3 regions of the Shewanella mesophila genome follow, and region 2 is predicted to be linked to each of the others. Evidence: predicted binding sites of a transcription regulator. Region 2 holds the regulator's gene; each other region holds the start of a gene.
What was found. The regulator FliA, encoded in region 2, starts transcription of late flagellar genes. The targets are predictions, from matches to a motif close to CTAAAGNTNNNNNNNNNNNNGCCGATA.

Region 1 (7,352 bases), 170 kb from region 2:
AGTAATGCGTTCGACAATAGCTTGTTTATTTTCTATCTGAGCCAGGTAATCATGCCCGGCTTGTTGCTGCTGCTTAACCCAAGCATGGGTCGCATCAGTTTCCTCTTCAAGAAAGCGATATGGATCGGCAACCTCTACACCATGAATGGTTTCAGTCACGCCAGTTGGCGTACTTATTGTTTGTTGAACATCGACTTGCGATGCATTGTACTGACAACCAACGAGCGTAAGCCCGAGTCCAGCAATAAAAAGGTGTTGCTTAGATAATATCGTTTTAAGAAACATCTGTAGCCATCCTGGGAATCTAGTTATTATTTGACATCAAAGTGTGAGCAAACGCCCATAACCTCGTACTATACAAGCAAAATAAAACTGTGCAATGGGCTCGAAACATTCAATTTAAAACTAATCCATCCCAATTGTTAATAAAAAACCAACATAGATAGATTTATTAAATCGTAGAGTTATGCACTAAATATGACTAATTCCGCGCAAAGGCGGAAAATTAGTGAATTCAGCATAAAAATGCCCACCGCACCGGATTAGTTTTACTAATCTAAATAGGTAATTTTTTTAGTTTGTTGGTTTAAAAATCTGGTCCTATAATTCACCTCGTTTTCAGGAAGTGTCTACTCCAGGTAGATTTGAAAACAAGAACTCCGAAGTCATGTGCCGCGCACGTGAATTCATCCCTGGTTCTTATGCTTGACTTCCTTCCTTCAATTTGTTGATTGCAATATATTATTTGCGGCCCACTTAATTATTAAGTGGGCTTTTTTTTATCTGAATTTTAGTACCCACAAATTTCTCACAGAAACAGTTATACCAATGCTTAAAACAATAAACCCAGCATTCGCTGGGTTTATGTGAGATAAGTAACGGACACTTAAAGAGGCTTACTGAGCCTAATGACGACTCGCCTATTTCTTGAACGCTCATCTATGGTGGCATTGGATGCGACATGGCGTTTTTCACCATGACCAAGCGTGTGAATCCGCTCTTGGGGGATACCAGCCGAAACAAATAACTCTTTCACAGAATCGGCTCGCTTTTCAGAGACCTTCTTATTAACGGACCGCCCACCATAACTATCGGTATAAGCGTCAATCAATACTAACTCCACCTCTGGATCATAGGACAGATATTCCTGTACCTTAGCAATTTGCGCCTTAGAGTAGCGAGTTAGCTCTGCACCACCAAACTCATAAGTCAGTACAGTAAAGGCAATATCTTCGAAACTATAGGGGAGTAAATTAGCAAGACAGGAGCGGAAATCACTATACTTACGAGCAAAATTAGCCGCCGACAATCCCACTGCAACTTTACTTGAGCGGTTATACCAATCGGCGTAATAGAAAGTCGGCTGCATGCCTCTCTCTAATTCATTAAGCATCGACCAAGCCGCATTTTTGGGCACTTCACCACTAAAATATTTTTGATAGGTCAGATCGGTTATCGGTTTCGATGAAACACCTGGGCGCCAGGCTGGTGCCATACTCATCAATTTGGCGTTAGTGACTTCGTCAGGTTTCACCCACATATCAAGGGTAAAATTAAGATCATGATCCTTCCCTGCACGGCTAGTAAATACCGCCTTACCATATGAAGGAATATCATGCTCAAGTCGGCAAACAATCGGAGTATTGTCGCTTAAGCGCCATTGCGACTGTTCCAGTGATGCCACATAATGGCGTAGTTCACCATGAGCTGTCATCGACACTCCCAAGCTCAAGCATAATGTTACAGCAAGCAGCACCCTAGCCCACATAGACAATCACCCATATTAATCTTGTTACTAAACCCTATCGGCCTGTTTTAATATTCCTTTAGCTTATATATTAGCCAATCAAACATGACAAGTTAACACTAGATACTTCATAATAGCCCCTTGCTAACTATTTGGATATTTTGATGAGTGATTTGGGCGACGCGAATAAACTTAACCACCGTTTTAGGGGCTACTTCCCCGTGGTTATTGATGTAGAAACTGCAGGCTTTAATGCCCAGACCGATGCGTTGCTTGAAATTGCAGTGACCATGTTAAAAATGGATGAGCAGGGAGTGTTAGTACTAGATAAAACCCTTCACTATCACATAGAACCGTTTGAAGGTGCTAACTTAGAGCCAGAAGCTCTGGCATTTAATGGTATAGATCCAACCAACCCTCTGCGTGGAGCGGTATCGGAAAAAGAAGCCTTTTTAGAAATATTTAAAGAGGTTAAGAAAGCACAAAAAGCCTCTGACTGCCATCGGAGTATTATTGTTGCCCATAACGCCGCCTTTGATCACGGCTTTGTGACAAAAGCGATTGAACGTAATGGCCTTAAGCGGACACCATTTCATCCCTTTGCCACTTTTGATACTGCAGCACTATCGGGGCTCGCACTTGGGCATACGGTACTTGCTAAAGCCTGCTCTATCGCTGGTATCGATTTCGATAACAAGGAAGCACATTCAGCGCTTTATGATACAGAGCGTACCGCTGAACTGTTTTGCCATATTGTGAACAAATGGAAGGCCTTAGGCGGTTGGCCGCTTGGCTCTGATAATGCCGACGATTCAACACAAGAGCAAAGCGAAAGCCTTGATGGCAGTTCAAGTTAGACAGATGATCAAATCCAGTTAATGCACTCTAGATAGAGCCACTTTAACGGTTTCCCCGCTAACACAATAAGAGAGGATGCTGCGCAATAGCGCTGTATCCCCTCTCTTATTTATCAGTAATGATCCGCGGTTTACAATCCTGTGTATTGATTTAACTTTAGCGTTTCAATTAGCGCAAAGATCTCCCTTCATGCTTTAAACAGTTGTCCAATATCATCTTGAAAACTTAGCTCTTTTGGGATATCTAATTTGGATTGAAAGTAATTAAGAGTACTGGCGATTTTGAGTAATAACTTGCCATCTTTAAAGCAAGCTTCCTGTTTAGAATTATAAAAGCGTCCTATAACGTAATTGATCGGTCTTTCAGACACACAAAAGCCGCGATTATCGCGGCTTTTTTTACTTACAAGCTATTATCCTAAGATTATAGCGAATCAGCGTTATCAGTTAGGTAAGAAGCAACACCTTCAGGACTTGCGTCCATACCTTTGTCACCTTTTTCCCAACCAGCAGGACAAACATCACCGTGCTCTTCATGGAACTGAAGCGCGTCTACCATACGGATCATTTCATCTACGTTACGACCTAGTGGAAGATCGTTAACCACTTGGTGACGAACTTGACCTTCTTTGTCGATAAGGAAAGACCCGCGGAAAGCCACACCCGCTTCTGGATGCTCAACATCATATGCTTTACAGATTTCGTGCTTAACGTCAGCAACAAGTGTGTATTGAACTTGACCAATACCACCCTTATCAACTGGGGTGTTACGCCACGCATTGTGAGTGAACTGAGAATCGATAGAAACACCGATAACTTCTACGCCACGCTTTTTGAATTCGTCCATACGATGATCGAATGCGATCAGTTCAGATGGGCAAACGAAAGTGAAATCAAGTGGGTAGAAGAATACTACAGCTGTCTTACCTTTGATCGCTTCGCTTAGGTTAAAGCTATCTACTATTTCGCCATTACCAAGAACGGCTGCAGCAGTAAAATCAGGAGCCGGACGGCCTACTAATACACTCATTTTATATCTCCATCAATGGATTGAAAAAAGCTTTATAACTATGAACTAAAAAGCATTATAGGCAGTCGTCAGCGGGACACAAGCTATTTGGGATCATTGTCACCTTTTTTAATAAATTTTCATCTGGTTGCCCAATAACTGTGCTCTATATCCTTGCCTACTGTATTGGTATTTACACTTAAGCATTACACTTGAATACAGACTCGTTACATCTGTTCCTTTTTTTAAGATAAAACGCCGATTGGCTGGACAAGTGAAACGATGCAGTCAAAAATAGCCTCAATCACACGATAGTTAATCAGAAAGAATCAATATGAATGCAGTTGTTATCGCCGTTTGCCTAATGCTGGGCCTCAGTCTCGCAAGGGTGAATGTTGTTATCGCCCTCACCATTAGTGCGCTCGCCGCAGGTCTTGTTGGTGGAATGGATCTACAAACCACGGTAGACGCCTTTAATACCGGTCTTGGTGGCGGTGCTCAAATAGCACTAAGTTATGCACTGCTTGGCGCATTTGCCGTAGCACTTTCGCACTCAGGACTAACAACCCTTATTTCTCAGAAAGTAATATCTCAGTTAGGTAAAGAGCAAAGCAGTACCAATATCAACCGTGTTCGTTGGTCGCTATTAATTGCCATTTTAACCATGGCGGTATCATCGCAAAACATTTTACCTATCCATATCGCCTTTATTCCTATTCTGATCCCGCCTCTTTTGCATGTTATGTCTAAATTGCGAATGGATCGCCGTTTAGTCGCTTGCGTACTGACTTTTGGCCTAGTGACAACCTACATGATTTTACCGATTGGCTTTGGGGGGATTTTTCTTAATGATATTTTGCTCGCCAATCTCAATAGCAATAATCTCAATGCGGTACGTGAGCAAATCCCATCTGCAATGTTAATCCCTGCTTTGGGCATGATATTAGGCCTCTTTATTGCGGTGTTTATTAGTTACCGCAAACCACGTGACTACAAAGAGCAAATGATTTTAGCTGCGGAGCCTGAAGAGACCATTAATCGCCGCAATATACTGGTGGCCATCTTGGCAATTGTGGCAACCTTAATCGTACAGCTCTATACCGACTCGATGATATTTGGTGCCCTGATAGGTTTTATTATTTTCAGTTTTTCTGGCGCGCTTAAACATGTCGCCGATCAGGATATTTTCAACCAAGGGGTACGCATGATGGCCAATATTGGCTTTATCATGATATCAGCAGCAGGATTTGCAGCCGTGGTAAAAGAAACCGGTGATGTCGCCAGTTTAGTGGCCTCCTTATCTGATCTGATTGGCGACAATAAAGCATTGGCCGCGTTCTTAATGCTGCTCGTGGGCCTGCTTATCACTATGGGCATTGGCTCATCGTTCTCAACGATACCTATTATTGCCACTATCTATGTTCCGTTAGCCATCAGCTTCGGTTTCTCTGTGCCGGCCACTATTGCTTTAGTCGGCACGGCAGCGGCACTAGGCGACGCTGGATCTCCGGCTTCAGATTCAACTCTTGGTCCTACGGCAGGTCTTAATGCCGATGGCCAGCACGACCATATTAGAGACAGTGTTATTCCAACCTTTATCCATTACAACATTCCCTTGTTGGTATTTGGTTGGATAGCGGCCATGGTTCTATAGAGAGCGGGCTATAAAAAACCTACAATCACAAAAAAGGGAGCCATCGGCTCCCTTTCCTATTTAGATATAAGATTAGTTTAAAACTAACCACTTAGTCTCTAATTACTTAGTACCAAATATTTTATCGCCAGCATCACCAAGGCCAGGCAGAATATAACCTTGTTCGTTTAAACACTTATCAATTGATGCCGTATATAGCTCGATGTCAGGGTGGGCTTTTTCAAGCGCAGCAACCCCTTCTGGCGCTGCAACCAACACAAGGGCTTTAATCGCAGTACAGCCACGTTCTTTTAACAGATCGATAGTTGAAATCATTGATCCACCAGTCGCTAACATAGGGTCAACAACCAGTGCGATACGCTCATGCATATTACTTGCAAGCTTCTCAAAATAAGGAACAGGCTCTAGTGTCTCTTCGTCACGATAGATACCGACAACTGAGATACGCGCACTCGGTACATGCTCTAACACGCCATCCATCATACCAAGACCTGCACGCAGGATCGGTACCACTGTCACTTTTTTACCCTTGATTTGTTCGACTTCTACTGGACCGTTCCAACCTTCAATAGTCACTTTTTCAGTTTCAAAATCGGCAGTCGCCTCATAAGTAAGTAGACTACCAACTTCAGCAGCTAGCTCACGAAAACGTTTAGTACTGATATCTCCTTCACGCATTAATCCAATTTTATGACGTACTAGAGGATGCTTAACTTCGACCACTTTCATCGTTTTCTCCTGATGCTATGTTTTGTGTTTTTTCCAGCAAATTGCACCGATTCTAGTAGATTTGTCCACAATGGAAAACATAAAGTTTTACAGACACGGCAAATCGTGACCTAAGTCCGTTTGAATATTCAAAATCATCACTTTCGAGGCTGCCCACAAGCTGATAGAATAGCGCCGCATAAAAATCCAATAACGATGTACCCGAGAGGATCCTCCGTGAGCACTCCTACCCAGCTAAGCTATAAAGACGCAGGTGTTGATATCGACGCAGGCAATGCCCTTGTAGACAATATCAAATCTGCAGTAAAACGTACCCACCGCCCAGAAGTTATGGGTAACCTTGGTGGTTTTGGTGCCCTTTGTGAGCTACCAACTAAGTACAAACATCCAGTTCTTGTTTCTGGCACCGATGGTGTTGGTACCAAGCTTAGACTGGCCATCGATTACAAAAAACACGACAGTGTTGGTGTTGATTTAGTTGCCATGTGCGTTAACGATTTAATCGTTGCCGGTGCAGAGCCACTATTTTTCCTCGACTACTACGCCACAGGCAAACTCGACGTTGCAACGGCAACCTCAGTGGTCAACGGTATTGCCGAAGGTTGTGCTCAATCAGGTTGTGCATTGATCGGTGGTGAAACTGCTGAGATGCCAGGCATGTATGAAGGCGAAGATTACGATCTTGCTGGCTTCTGTGTCGGCGTGGTTGAAAAAGAAGACGTGCTAGATGGCTCTAAAGTGGTCGCTGGCGACGCACTGATCGCCCTTGGTTCTAGTGGTCCTCACTCAAATGGTTACTCGCTTATTCGCAAGGTACTTGAGGTAAGTAAAGCCGATCCGCAGCAGGACCTAGAAGGCAAACCGCTGATCGACCATCTACTCGAACCAACCAAAATCTATGTTAAGCCGCTGCTTAAGCTGCTTGAACAAAATGATATCCACGCCATGGCACACATTACTGGTGGTGGATTCTGGGAAAATATCCCACGTGTACTCCCTGATACTGCAAAAGCGGTAGTGCAAGGTGACTCTTGGCAATGGCCAACCGTCTTCAACTGGTTAATGGAAAATGGCAACATCGCAGAATTTGAGATGTACCGTACCTTTAACTGTGGTGTAGGTATGATTATCGCCCTGCCTCAGGACCAAGTTGAAAGTGCATTAACACTGCTTAAGAGCGAAGGTGAAAACGCTTGGCTTATCGGCAACATTGCTAGCCGCAATGGTGACGAAGAGCAAGTGGAGATTTTATAATGCCAAAGTGCTGTCGCGTATTAGTTTTAATCTCAGGTAATGGCAGTAATTTACAAGCCATTATCGATGGTTGTGACGACAATGTACAAGCTGAGGTCGTTG
Region 2 (7,352 bases):
TTGGAATAACGATATCGTTTACATTTTGCTTATCATCTGATGTGGCCCTATTGATATCACTGCTTATTGAAACATTAAGATTCTCATCAGCATGACTTTCTATTTGTATCTCATTACTAACCACACCAGGCCCTATTTCAACGCTGGTTTGCACGCCAGGCTTTGCTTGCTTAATTAGTGTTTGAGTTACCTCTGGATTTTTCGCCATCCAATCGGCTAAAGCCTGGGCTTGATCATCTGATACCATTAACAACACTTGGCTTTTCTCTAGCTGATCGATTCTCGCCTCAAGCAAACTATTTTTATGGCGCATATCCAGATAAAGAGAACCAGCTACTATGGTCGAAATTAGCAGCAAAAAAAGTACCAGCACCATATAAATGCTGCTACTTTTGCCTAAACTAGCCACGACCGCTCTCTCTAATAATCGCCTCAGCCATATCTTCCAGCGCAATCGACTGACTAGATAGGCCTGCCGCAGCGACAGCTTGTGGCATACCGTAAACAACACAGCTCGCTTCATCCTGAGCCCAAATAGTCGCTCCGGTCGCCTTTAACATTCTAGCGCCTTCTCGACCATCGGCCCCCATACCGGTAAGAACAACGGCCAAGGTATCACCACCGACTAACTTTGATGCCGAAGCAAAGGTGATATCGACACAAGGCTTGTAGTTCATATCTGCGGTGCCAGGAATAATCTTAATTCTTCCATGTACACCACCACGCTCAAGCATCATCTGCATACCGCCAGGGGCTAAATAGGCACAACCTGAGCGTAATTGATCCCCATTTTGCGCTTCTTTTACTTCTATCGCACACAGGCCATTAAGACGCGCGGCAAATGCAGGCGTAAATGCCGCAGGCATATGTTGGATCAACAGTATTGGATGCGGATAATTAGCTGGAAACTTAGTTAAAATCTTTTGCAGCGCTACGGGGCCACCAGTCGAGGTTCCGATGAGCAGCATTTTGTAATTTTTCCCACTCGCTCTTTGAGGAGGAGCGCTTCTAATCGGCTGCCTAACGGGTTGAGAAATTTCTCTTACGGGTTGCGTCGCCGTGCGGCTACTTGTTAGTGGCTGAGTTCTTGGCGTGATGGGTCGATAGACTCGACGACGCCCTAAAGCTTTTATGCGTTGCTGCAATAATAAAATCGCATCATCTTTATTGGTCGCAATATCTTCAAAGCGTTTAGGTAAGAAGTCCAAAGCCCCAGCTTCTAACGCGTCCAATGTGGCTTTAGCGCCATCATGTGTCAATGAGGAGAACATCAATATCGGTGTAGGGCATTTAGCCATGATCTCGCGGACAGCCGTAATACCGTCCATCACAGGCATCTCAATATCCATAGTGATAACCTGAGGTTTTAATTGCTGTGCAAGTTTTACCGCTTCCGCTCCATTTGTCGCGGCACCAATGACCTCTAAATCAGGATCCTTCGCAACGATTTCACTAACTCTTCGACGAAAAAAACTCGAATCATCAACTACTAATACTTTAATGGCCATTCAATTTCCTATCGACAGCAAAACTTCATTATAAACAGAGCGTGGTGCCAACTTGACACACACGCTCAGCTGTCATGCAACTATATCTTGAAAGCGACTATCTCTTATTCTTAGCGTAGTGCTTTAACAAACCAGGGACATCTAATATTAACGCGATACCGCCATCAGAAGTAATGGTTGCACCCGCCATACCTGGCGTTCCGTGAAGTAGCGTGCCAAGTGGCTTTATCACAACTTCTTCTTGCCCAATTAATGCGTCAACCACAAAGCCTATCTGCATCGTTCCAAGTTGGACAATAACCACATGTCCATGTTTTTTATCACCATGCTTAAAACTGACTACTTTGCGGCTTAACCAATACTCGAGATAGAACAGAGGCACCGCTTTATCTCGCACTATGACGGTGAGTTGACCATCAACGATGTTGGTTTTAGTTAAGTCAAGATGGAAGATCTCGCTCACACTCGACAATGGCAAAGCAAATACTTGCTTGGCCACTTCAACCATCAAAGTAGGCATAATCGCCAAGGTTAACGGTACTTTAATTTCGAGAATGGTTCCCTTACCTTTAAGGGAATCGATATGCACGGTACCATTGAGTTGTGTGATACGGGTTTTCACCACGTCCATCCCAACACCACGTCCCGATATATCAGAGATTTCGACTTTAGTTGAAAAACCAGGAGCGAAGATCAAGTTATAAGCTTCACTATCTGACATACGCGCGGCAGCATCTTCATCGAGAACGCCACGGCTTATCGCTATCTGCTTAAGTTTATCGGGATCCATACCCGCACCATCATCCTCAATTTTTAGCAGGATATGGTCACCCTCTTGGCTGGCTGATAATGTAATCGTACCTGTGCGAGATTTACCATTAGCTTCTCGCTCATCTGGCATCTCAATACCATGATCTACCGAATTACGCACCAAGTGAACTAATGGATCGGCCAATGCTTCAACTAAGTTTTTATCGAGATCGGTATCTTCACCGATCATCCTCAAATCGATCTCTTTATTTAGAGTTCGAGCTAAATCACGAACAACCCGAGGAAAACGTCCAAATACTTTTTTGATCGGTTGCATGCGCGTTTTCATCACCGCGCCTTGCAAGTCTGCGGTCACTAAATCAAGGTTCGCCAGCGCTTTTGACATATCTTCGTCATCGCGAGAAATGCCAAGGCTAAGCAAACGATTCCGAACCAATACTAACTCTCCGACCATATTCATGATCTGATCTAATCTAGCAGTGTCAACCCTGACCGTCGTTTCAGCTTGGGGCATATTGGCAGCAGGAGGCTTAACAGCGGCTTTTTCCTTGACCACAGCTTGGGCTTTAGCTACCGGCGCAGGGACTTGGGCTTTCGGCTCAGCTTTAGGGCTTGTTGGTGTTACTGATGTTGCAGAAGCCGATGGAGCAATAGAGTCTTTAACACCAGGACCCGCGCCAGAACCATGCAGTTCATCTAGTAACTTTTCAAACTCATCGTCGCTAATTTCATCGGCATCAACGGGAGGTGCAGTAGGTTCAGGTATCTTCGCAACAGGGGCTACTGGGGTCGTTGCCGCTTTAAACGAGCCAGAACCATGAAGCTCATCGAGTAGCGATTCAAATTCATCATCTGTAATGTCATCACCGTTACTCGCTGCAACATTGCCACTATCCTTATCCGCAATAGACGGGCTTTTACCCGTTCCGTGTAAGGCATCGAGCAAAGCTTCAAACTCTGATTCATCTATATCATCAATATCACCTTCTGCACTAATTGAAGTGACGGCAGGCGTCTCAACTTCAACAACAGCAGGCTCAGGCGCTTCAGGCACAGGTAACTCAACAGATGCACCACCTTCTGACGGTAGAGGAGCACCAGAACTTAATAACTTTAAGTTGGCGAGTAAATCCTCATCAGCGGGGCTTTGCTGCTGACCTGCTTGCGTTTCTGCAAACATTGAATTGATAGAATCAACGGCTTGAAGAATGATGTCCATCAGCTCGGCATTAACGCTTCGCTTACCAGTACGCAAAAGGTCAAAGGTATTCTCTGCCTCATGACATACATCAACCATAGGGCTAAGACTTAAAAATCCAGCCCCTCCCTTAACCGTATGAAATCCACGAAAAATAGCATTGAGCAATTCTGTATCATCTGGATTATTTTCCAGCATAACAAGTTGTTCAGATAAGAGTTCGAGTATTTCACCCGCCTCAATCAAAAAGTCCTGCAGTATCTCTTCATCAACATCAAAGGACATTAATATGACTCCTACTTAGAAACCCAGACTCGACAATAAGTCATCGACTTCATCTTGTCCCGTCACGACATCATCACGCAATTCTGCGTTCATAATAGGACCTTCTGCTTCTACGCTTTTGTTTTCATTAATCGGCTTCTCTGATGCGGGTTGCTCACCAAATACCGTTAACATAGAGACTAAATTACTCTCAACTTCGCGCACCAATTCAATCACTCGACGAATCATCTGCCCTGTAAGATCTTGGAAATCCTGTGCTAATAATATGTTATTTAACAATTCTCTTAAGCGATTTGAATCAGATTCACTACGCTCAATAAATTGCTGCACATCATGACAAAGGGTTTTGAATTCATGGAGCTCTATATCTCGCTTCATTAATCGCTCCCAAGACGGCTTAACGGCTTTTACATTCGACGTTAAGGCATCGGCAAGAGGCAGAGACTCTTCAACAGCGTCCATGGTCTTATTGGCGGCTTGCTCAGTCATGTCGATAACATAATTTAGACGTTCTTTTGCATCTGGAATCTCACTATTTGCGAGCTCAACCAAACGACCATCTACCTGAAAGTCCACAATAGCGCTGTGAAGTTGACGCGTTAAACGTCCCACTTCGTCAAACAGCTCTTTTTGAATTGGACTGGCAATCTCTCTAATTATCTCATCAGCTTGCGCTTGTTCATTGGCTTCGAGCAACTCAACGAGTTGCTTAGCCTGCGCCAAACTGATCAGCCCTGAAGTATCTGCCTGCATAGCTAAACCTTGATTAACCGAGTCGTTCGAAAATTTTGTCTAACTTCTCTTTCAATGTCGCAGCAGTAAAAGGCTTCACCACGTAACCATTAACACCGGCCTGAGCCGCTGCAATGATCTGTTCCCTTTTTGCTTCCGCAGTTACCATCAATACCGGAATATGCTTAAGCTCATCGTCGGCACGAATCGCCTTCAACAAATCAATCCCTTGCATACCGGGCATATTCCAATCGGTAACGACAAAGTCAAAATCACCTTTTTGTAGCATAGGCAATGCCGTCGAACCATCATCTGCTTCCTGAGTGTTGTTAAAACCCAAGTCTCTTAACAAGTTCTTGATGATACGCCTCATTGTTGAAAAATCGTCAACGACGAGAATCTTCATATTCTTGTCCAAGGTTTCCTCCGCGGAGCTGCTTTTATATTGCTCATGTAATCGTTATATTTTGGTCCAGTGCTTAAGTTTAGCTTTCAGTCTAAGCATTGCCTGACTAAGTATCTGGCTAACACGAGACTCACTAACATCAAGAACGGCACCAATCTCTTTTAAATTTAACGCTTCGTCATAATATAACGACAAAACTAAACCATCTCTTTCTGGTAATAATTTGATGGCTTCAACTAAGGCGGCATGAAATTGATCTTCAGCTAACGCCTCAAAAGCATCATCCTGATGTCCATCATCTTGGCTAACGACATCGACCGATACACCAAGATCTTCAATTCCAACTACTTTTCCAACTGATACATCATTAAGAATATGATGGTACTCATCGAGCGACATATCAAGTCGATCTGCAATTTCATTATCTTTTGCATCTCGTCCTAGCTCTTGTTCTAGCTCATCAATCACCTGAGCGACTCGTCTTTGATTGCGATGAACAGAGCGGGGAACCCAGTCTCCGCGCCGTATTTCATCAAGCATTGAGCCTCTAATTCTAATGCCAGCAAAGGTTTCAAACTTCGCCCCCTTACTGCCATCAAATTTGGTTGACGCCTCTAACAATCCCATCATACCGGCTTGAATTAGATCATCTAATTGAACGGAAGCTGGCAAACGAGCTAATAAATGGTGAGCAATCCTTTTAACCAACGGTGCATACTGTTCAACGATAGACGTCTTATTATCTAAACAAGTATACGCAGCGGCTTTACTCACTCGCACGATCCTCTTGATATTCAGGACGTTGCACTAGACGTTCAACAAAGAACTCCAAGTGCCCACCAGGCTGTTGTGGTACGGGCCAACTAATGATTTTATTAGCTAATCCGTGATATGCAATTGATGCAGGCGATTTAGGAAATGCTTCTACAATCAATTTTTGTTTACGAACGGATTTACGAAGATTTTCATCAAATGGAATCGTTGCTACCAACTCTAAAGCAACATCGAGGAAGCGATCCGTTACTTTGCTAAGTTTAGCAAATAACTCCATTCCTTCGCGTAAACTTCTAACCATATTAGCAACAATTTTAAATCTAAATACACCATGTTCACGACTTAAAATCTTAATTAGCGCATAGGCATCTGTGATCGACGTGGGCTCATCGCACACAACAATTAACACATCCTGTGCGGCACGCGAAAAGCTAAGCACCATATCTGAAATCCCGGCCGCAGTATCAACCACTAAGATATCAAATTGTGTCCTCATCTCGCTAAAAGCACGAATAAGACCAGCGTGTTGCGCCGCGGTTAACTCGACCATAGCCTGAGTACCAGAAGTAGCAGGAATGATACCTATACCTTTAGGGCCTCTCACGATAATATCATCGAGATCTGCATCACCGGAAAGCACATGGGACAGATTACGTTCGGCCCTAAGGCCCAACATCACGTCAACGTTCGCCAATCCAAGGTCAGCATCAAGCACAAGCACACGCTTGCCTTTCTCTGCCAACGAAACCGCGGTGTTAATGGATACGCTAGTTTTACCTACGCCACCTTTACCACCGGTCACGGCGATTACTTTTACTTTTTCGTTATATGGTTGATTCATCATACGTAAACCGCTTGCTTGATCCCGACTCATTGTTTTACTCAAATGCATAGGCCTGCTCATGAGACCTTTCAATGTTTCTTATTGGTTGCTCTTTCTTATCTAGTACTGAAAGCGCTTGATTTGCCAATGCTAGTGTATCTGCAACCTGCATATCTTCTGGAACTCTTTGCCCATCAGTAACATAACTTAATGGTAACCCACTTTGGATCAATACACTTAATGCAGGTGCTAATGCGACAGACTCATCCAGCTTGGTTAATATCGCTCCCGATAACGGGATTCTAGCGAACTGTTTTACCGAATCTTCAAGCACTCTTCTTTGACTTGTTGATGACAGTACCAGATAACTGCGTATAGGTAATCTGCTATTTGCAGTTAAATTATCTAGTTGCTGAAACAATCGCACATCTCGCTGCCCCATTCCTGCCGTATCTATCAATACTAGCTTGCGATTACGAAACTGATAAAGTATTTGTTCCAATTCATTTAAATCATGAGCCTGCTTTACCGGACACCCCATTATTTTGCCATAGGTTGCCAATTGCTCAAAGGCTCCAATGCGATAATGATCGGTTGTTATCAATGCAACTTGATCTGAACCATGATGTGCGGCAAATCTTGCGGCTAATTTTGCGACACTGGTCGTCTTTCCAACCCCAGTTGGACCGACGAATGCTACGACACCTCCCTGACGCACAATATCATCCCCTTGATTATCTAACATGTTTGCTAGACTTCTTGGCAATGTTTTGATGAGTTCGGCAGGGGAATAATGTTCACTCAGATTTGAAAGCTTACTCGCGACTTCCGGTGAAAACTCCGCATCAAGCAAAC
Region 3 (7,352 bases), 1.3 Mb from region 2:
GTATTTTATGAACGCACAGCAAATTGTTTTGAACGCACGCCCAGAAGGCATGCCATCTAAGAGTGACTTTTCCATGATTGACGCCGAGCTGCCAGCCATCAAAGCTGGTGAGTTCTTGGTGAAGAACCTATGGATGTCTGTTGACCCATACATGCGTGGCCGTATGATCGATAGAGAAAGTTATATCGCACCATTCGCTTTAGGCGAAGTGCTTGAGGGTGGGGCTATCGGCGAAATTATCGAGTCTAACCATGCAGACTTCCCTGTCGGCGCCAAAGTCAACAGCATGAATGGCTGGCGCAGCCATTACATTACCGACGGCAGAGACCATACCCTGTTACCCCAAACGCCTTTGTGTGAATCACATTTTCTTGGGGTCCTTGGTATGCCAGGCATGACAGCATGGACGGGTCTAAACCGTATCGCCGAACTAAAACAAGGCGAAACCCTTTTCGTCTCTGCTGCTTCTGGTGCGGTAGGCAGTGTGGTTTGTCAGCTTGGCTTATTGATGGGCGCCAAGGTCATCGCCTCTGTAGGCTCAGATGAAAAAGCCGAAGCGCTTAGCGCCATGGGCGTTGAGCAAGTGATTAATTACAAAACTACCGCTAACTTAAGTGCAGCACTGTCAGCGGCTGCGCCACAAGGGGTCGATGTTTACTTTGAAAACGTGGGCGGTGAACACCTAGCTGCTGCACTAGACAATATGAACGACCATGGACGTATTGCAGTGTGTGGCATGATCTCTCAATATAATGACACAGCGCCCACACAAGGACCGAGTAACCTTGCCTACATCATCATGAAAAAATTGAAGATAGAAGGTTTCATCGTCAGTGAGCACTGGCAACACTATGGCGAATTTTCTCAGCAGATGGGGCAATGGCTAGCGAGTGGTCAGGTTAAAGCAGAACAAACCATCTATGAAGGGCTCGAGCAAGCGCCTGCTGCATTTATCGGTCTATTTGAGGGGAAAAACCGCGGAAAGATGGTCGTTAAACTGGCCTAGTCCCGTGGATTTAGTCGATTGAATATACAAAAGCCGACTCATCGTCGGCTTTTTAGTTTTCCGATATCTAAAAGCTAAGTCAACTATAGCAATAATCAAACGCTCCGGTGACTCTGTAATTCAGCGAGTATCCTCGTTAATTCGGCTAGTGAAGAATACAGTTTTCCGATAATTAATGTCATTTCAATTAAGAGAGATGAGCGGCTACTTTGGCTTCAATGGTATCTAAAATATCTTTACCTTGCTGCGAGTTAATGTCTAACTCACAGCAAGGTTCAACAGGCCCTAGCAACCTAAAAATACCCACCTTAGTATTATTCGACTAATTGAAAATTTCTTCATGGCTCAGTCTAAATACAATAAACACTGAAACAACATAGCACATAGGTTATGAATAAGTTTTCTATAAAGCATAAAACGTCACTAACTTAAACCCAAAAGACTAACGATAAATAGAAAGGCTGTTCTTACTCCCAGCTTGCCAGTTCCCCCAACCTTGATAACTCATCTAAGCAAGATAGTAACAAGCTTACGACCCATAGGCGCCTACACCAAACTGCTCACATCTACTCTAAGTTGAAAAAATAATAAATTATCAACAAATGAGCCTAAAGGTTATCAAGATACACGCTATAGTTAATAAGTGTTAGTACTTTAACTAGCTTTTTTATGGAGAAGCGTATGAAGATTAGAGACTTAAGCGTCGTGAAAAAAATATGGCTAAGCTACTTGGTTGTATTCGTAGTATTTGCGACGGTTGCCCTATTATTAGTATTGAGCCTATCGGCCCTAAACCAGAATATAAGGATGCTGACCGACAAAAGCCTGCCTTCTGTCGCAATATTAAAGGGAATACAAGTCGACATAACCAAAGTGCGTAAAGATGAGTTCTCCTTACTCCCTAACAGCGATAATCCTAAAATAGGTGAATGGCTAAAAGACCTAGATAAGTGGCGCAAAGATGTAACAGACGGAATAACCGCCTATGAATCATTGGATCTCAACCAACAAGAAATACGTTCATTTAAGGTATTTAAAGATACTTGGAATCAATATATTCAAGAAACCAGCACCTATAACGGTCTGCTCGGTCGAGGGGACGCAGAAAAAGCCAATCAGGTAGTATTGTCGAGTTTTGGTACCTATTCCAAAGCCCTAAGTAGCCTAGATGATACCCTTGGACTCAATGATGAGCTCGTAAAACAAATTGGGATAGACGTTCACAATGAAGCACTATCGACACAATACAGTGCAAGCATTGGCGCCGTGGTGATTATTTTGGTCATCATGCTGTCCTCGACACTGCTGTCTCGCGCAATATGTCGTCCCATCGACAGAGCATTGGATTTTGCAGCTAAGATTGCTAAAGGGCAACTCAACAACGCGATAGAGGACGAAGCCCTCACCCAAGATGAGCTTGGCACCTTGCTTCGCGAACTCATTACCATGCAGACCAACCTTCACTCATTGGTATCAGAAATCAATGATTCCACATTTCAGCTAACCGCAGCCGTCGAAGAGGTGAGTGCCATCTCGGGACAAAATGCATCAAACATGCAGAATCAACAGCTAGAGCTCAGTTCCGTCGCCTCGGCTATGACTCAGATGCAGGCTGCCGTCGGTGAAGTGGCACAAAATACCGAAGCTGGAGCAACCTCGGCCTATTCGGCAACAGAGGTCGCTAAACAAGGTACGCTGACTCTGCAACAGACCATAGCCGTCATCGATCGAGTCTCGAAAACGATCCAAGAATCCGATGAATTGGCTCAAGAACTCGAAGCGAGTTCAAACAACATCAATATGGTCGTAGATGTGATCCGTGGCATCGCCGAACAGACAAATTTATTGGCACTGAATGCGGCTATTGAAGCAGCGCGAGCGGGTGAACAGGGACGGGGCTTTGCCGTGGTCGCCGACGAAGTAAGATCTTTAGCTCAGCGCACCCAAGATTCTACCTCACAGATTGTCGATATCGTTAATCAACTACAGGAAAACAGCAGCAAGATTGGTATCTCTAGCCAAGAATGCCAACAAGGCATTGCCCAATGTGTCGATCAGGTTAACGAAGCTGGTAGCCAAATCAGTGAAATCGAACATTCGGTGGAGAACATAGCCCAGATGAGCACCCAAATCGCCACTGCCTGTAGCGAGCAAACTGCGGTATCTGAAGATCTTAATCGCAGCGTGGATCATATCAATAATGTATCGACCGAGATGGCCGAGGGAGCTTCTCAAACAGCGATTGCATGCCAAGAAATAAGTAGCTTGGCCCATAATCTTAAAGCAAGAATAGAAACCTTCAAACTGTAAAGCCATCAGGGTTAACTGGGGGTGTAAAAAAAGGGCCATCTGGCCCTTTTTTAATCCGACAGCCTAAGTCCTAGACATGGGCATCGGCGTAGCCCATACGAGTCAGCGCATTGCGCACTAGTTCCAATGTATAAGGATCTTCAATGGTCGCAGGCATATTAAAGCTCTGATTATCGGCAATCTTACGCATAGTGCCGCGTAAAATTTTGCCTGAACGTGTCTTAGGCAACTTAGGAATCGCACTCACCAACCTAAATGCCGCCACAGGGCCAATCTGTTCGCGCACAAGGGCAATAAGCTCTATATAAAGCTGTTCGTCAGTTAAGGTGCAACCCTTTTTAAGCACCACTAGTCCCAGTGGTACCTGCCCCTTGAGCTTGTCATCGACACCTATCACAGCCGCTTCGGCAACCTCCTCGTGTTGACACAATACCTCCTCAAAACGTCCCGTCGATAAGCGATGACCAGCAACATTGATGATGTCATCGATACGACTCATGATGTAGAGGTAACCCTCATCATCCATATAACCCGCATCACCCGTCAGATAAAAACCAGGATACATAGATAAATAACTTTCTTTATAACGCCCCTCGTTTTGCCAAAGGGTCGCCAAGGTGCCTGGTGGCAATGGTAGCTTTATCACGACATTGCCCGTTTGATCGGCGGGCACTTGATCGCCCATCTCATCAACCACTTGAACATCATAACCCGGCACAGCTAATGCTGGTGATCCTGGCTTAACAGGCACTGGCGCTGTCCCCATCATGTTGGCTGCCACTGGCCAACCAGTTTCAGTCTGCCACCAATGGTCGATAATAGGTTTGTTTAGCTTCTGCTCCGCCCAATGTAAGGTATCAGGATCGCAACGCTCCCCCGCCAAGAACACGGTTTTTAAGCAACTCAGGTCAACGTCTTGCAAGAAGTCGCCATCGGGATCATCACGCTTAATGGCGCGAATCGCTGTCGGTGCCGTAAAGAAGCTCTTCACCTGATATTTAGCAATGGTACGCCAGAAAATACCGGGATCGGGTGTCCCCACAGGCTTACCTTCAAATAACAAGGTTGTCGCGCCCACCAACAAAGGGCCATAGACTATATAAGAGTGACCCACCACCCAACCGACATCCGATGCAGCCCAAAACACATCTCCGCCATTAATATCGTAGATATTTTTCATCGACCATGCGAGCGCAACCGCATGGCCACCATTGTCTCGAACCACACCTTTGGGTTGACCTGTGGTGCCAGAGGTATAAAGCACATACAGGGGATCGGTTGCCTCCACTGGCTGACAGTCGATATTGGGCGCATCGACCATGGCGAATTGCCAGTCTACGTCGCGCCCTTCCACTAAATCCGCATGCAGTTGATGACGATTTAGGATGAGGCATTGATCCACTTGATGGGTCGCTTGGTTAAGAGCATCATCGAGTAGCGGCTTATATGCCACCACGCCTGAAGGTTCGATACCACAAGATGCCGATAGAATCATTTTTGGCTTGGCATCATTGATACGCGTCGCCAACTCATTAGCAGCAAAACCACCAAATACCACAGAATGAATGGCGCCAATACGAGCACAAGCTAGCATGGCATAGGCAGTCTCTGGCACCATGGGCATATAGATGATCACTCTATCGCCTTTGCTCACCCCTTGACTTGCCATATATCCCGCAAGGCGACTCACCTGAGCCTGCAGCTCATTATAAGTAATACCATACTCGGTATCGGTGATCGGACTTACATATTGAATAGCCACCTGATCGCCGCGTCCAGCCTCAACATGCCGATCGACAGCGTTGTAGCAAGTATTAAGCTGTCCGCCACTAAACCAGCGATACATGGGCACATCGGCATCATCGAGTACGGTGTCGAATGGTTTAACCCAATTTATCGCTTGGGCGGCATCGGCCCAAAATTCATTTGGATTTTCAATAGATTGTTGATGTAACTGCTTATGCACTGCCTTCATATGACCATCTCCAATTAATATATAACCGCGCTAAGTGCAACGGGTCGATGCCCAAAGGCACTTAGCCAGCCACATATCGGCTTCCTTTTTCAACTTGTTTGGCAATTGCGCCATACCTTTCATTATGGAGAGTGAAAGATCTTTTCCCATTAGACCTTTGCCTAATCGTCAGGATTAACGACTCTTTGGCACTCGCTTCCCTTTTTAATTGGCTGATAGTCCTGCACTCAGAAGCAGTTTTGAGCTTAATGGCAAGATTTGACCACCTAAAATCTTTACCTTTACGTAAACTTCATATATCGTTCTATCAATGTTAATTGTTATGGTATTTTTTGATGAGCGACAAACACAGTCCAAAGACAACTTATTCAATCAGTGATCTATCAAAAGAGTTTGATATCACGACTCGAAGTATTCGCTTCTATGAAGATCAGGGCCTGCTGAAACCCAAGCGCCGTGGGCAAACTCGCATCTACGGCCTAAAAGATCGTGTTCGTTTAAAACTGATATTACGTGGTAAACGATTAGGTTTCTCTCTCGCCGAAACTCGCCGTTTATTTGAGCTGTACGACGCCGATAAAAACAGTAGCACCCAGTTGCATACCATGTTGGAACTGGTCGATGAAAAGAAAACGGCCCTGCAACAGCAGATGGACGACATCAAGGTCGTATTGATGGAGCTTAACTCTGCCGAGCAGCAATGCCGTGCGGCGTTAGAACTGCAGAGCCAATAAACACTCGCGGTGGCAAATAAAGACAGAGTTTGCACAACTAGAAAATACACTAACAATCAGTACTTAAACGACTATTACTAAAATAATTATAAAAATCAGACCTGTAGGATATAACAATGACTCAACTCTACTCATCTCTAAATTTTGGTCTCGGTGAAGATGTCGATATGCTGCGTGATGCAGTGCAGAGTTTCGCCGCCAATGAAATCGCTCCTATCGCCGCTAAAGTCGATCAGGAGAACGCCTTCCCTAACGAGCTCTGGCCCGTGCTGGGTGACATGGGTCTATTAGGGGTTACCGTGCCAGAAGAGTACGGCGGCGCCGACATGGGTTACCTAGCGCACGTAGTGGCGATGGAAGAGATTTCACGTGCATCTGCATCTATTGGCCTGAGCTATGGCGCGCACTCTAACCTGTGTGTTAACCAAATTAATCGCAACGGCAACGCCGAACAGAAGGCTAAATATCTGCCTAAGCTGGTGAGTGGCGAACATATTGGGGCCTTGGCCATGAGTGAGCCTAATGCTGGTTCAGATGTGGTTTCAATGAAACTGCATGCACGCAAAGAGGGTGACCGTTATATTCTCAACGGCAACAAGATGTGGATCACCAATGGCCCTGATGCTAACACCTATGTGATCTACGCTAAAACTGACCTAGATAAAGGTCCCCACGGGATCACTGCATTTATCGTCGAGCGCGGCAGCAAAGGCTTCAGTCAGGCACAGAAACTAGACAAACTGGGTATGCGCGGTTCAAACACCTGTGAATTGGTATTTGAAGATTGTGAAGTCCCAGAAGAAAACATCTTAGGCGGACTCAACAACGGCGTTAAAGTCCTCATGAGCGGCCTAGACTACGAGCGCGTGGTCCTGTCTGGCGGCCCACTAGGGATCATGACGGCCTGTATGGATATCGTGGTGCCATACATCCACGAGCGTGAGCAATTTGGTAAGTCTATCGGCCAGTTCCAGCTAGTTCAGGGCAAGTTGGCCGACATGTACACAGGTATGAATGCGGCAAAATCTTATATCTATAACGTCGCTAAATCTTGCGACCGTGGTGAGACGACTCGCAAAGACGCCGCAGGCGCGATTCTCTACTCTGCCGAGCTCGCGACCAAAATGGCACTCGATGCGATTCAACTGCTCGGCGGTAACGGTTATGTTAACGAATATGCTGCGGGTCGCCTTCTACGTGATGCCAAATTATATGAAATTGGTGCGGGCACCTCAGAAATTCGCCGTATGCTCATTGGCCGCGAGCTATTTAACGAATCTAAATAGTTAATCGCTTATTGATGGCCGAGAGATCGCTCGGCCTTTGA

Region 1: a site for FliA is predicted at 1,804-1,830, ahead of K0I73_RS11600 (flagellar protein MotY). Genes of this name have one in related genera too.
Region 3: a site for FliA is predicted at 1,615-1,641, ahead of K0I73_RS06515 (HAMP domain-containing methyl-accepting chemotaxis protein). Genes of this name have one in related genera too.

What each region holds. Positions count from the first base shown of each region.
Region 1 covers NZ_CP080421.1:2,640,758-2,648,109, forward strand. Annotated here, with positions in the region: gene K0I73_RS11595 (prolyl oligopeptidase family serine peptidase) at 1-285, opposite strand, end outside; gene K0I73_RS11600 (flagellar protein MotY) at 887-1,768, opposite strand; gene rnt (ribonuclease T) at 1,912-2,604, shown strand; gene K0I73_RS11610 (peroxiredoxin) at 3,029-3,634, opposite strand; gene K0I73_RS11615 (Na+/H+ antiporter family protein) at 3,948-5,267, shown strand; gene upp (uracil phosphoribosyltransferase) at 5,370-5,996, opposite strand; gene purM (phosphoribosylformylglycinamidine cyclo-ligase) at 6,213-7,250, shown strand; gene purN (phosphoribosylglycinamide formyltransferase) at 7,250-7,352, shown strand, end outside.
Region 2 covers NZ_CP080421.1:2,811,220-2,818,571, forward strand. Annotated here, with positions in the region: gene K0I73_RS12410 (hypothetical protein) at 1-409, opposite strand, end outside; gene K0I73_RS12415 (protein-glutamate methylesterase/protein-glutamine glutaminase) at 402-1,508, opposite strand; gene K0I73_RS12420 (chemotaxis protein CheA) at 1,606-3,762, opposite strand; gene K0I73_RS12425 (protein phosphatase CheZ) at 3,778-4,515, opposite strand; gene cheY (chemotaxis response regulator CheY) at 4,529-4,912, opposite strand; gene K0I73_RS12435 (RNA polymerase sigma factor FliA) at 4,955-5,674, opposite strand; gene K0I73_RS12440 (MinD/ParA family protein) at 5,667-6,548, opposite strand; gene flhF (flagellar biosynthesis GTPase FlhF) at 6,553-7,352, opposite strand, start outside.
Region 3 covers NZ_CP080421.1:1,472,205-1,479,556, reverse strand. Annotated here, with positions in the region: gene K0I73_RS06520 (NADP-dependent oxidoreductase) at 8-1,006, shown strand; gene K0I73_RS06515 (HAMP domain-containing methyl-accepting chemotaxis protein) at 1,688-3,316, shown strand; gene K0I73_RS06510 (propionyl-CoA synthetase) at 3,387-5,291, opposite strand; gene K0I73_RS06505 (MerR family transcriptional regulator) at 5,627-6,025, shown strand; gene K0I73_RS06500 (isovaleryl-CoA dehydrogenase) at 6,142-7,311, shown strand.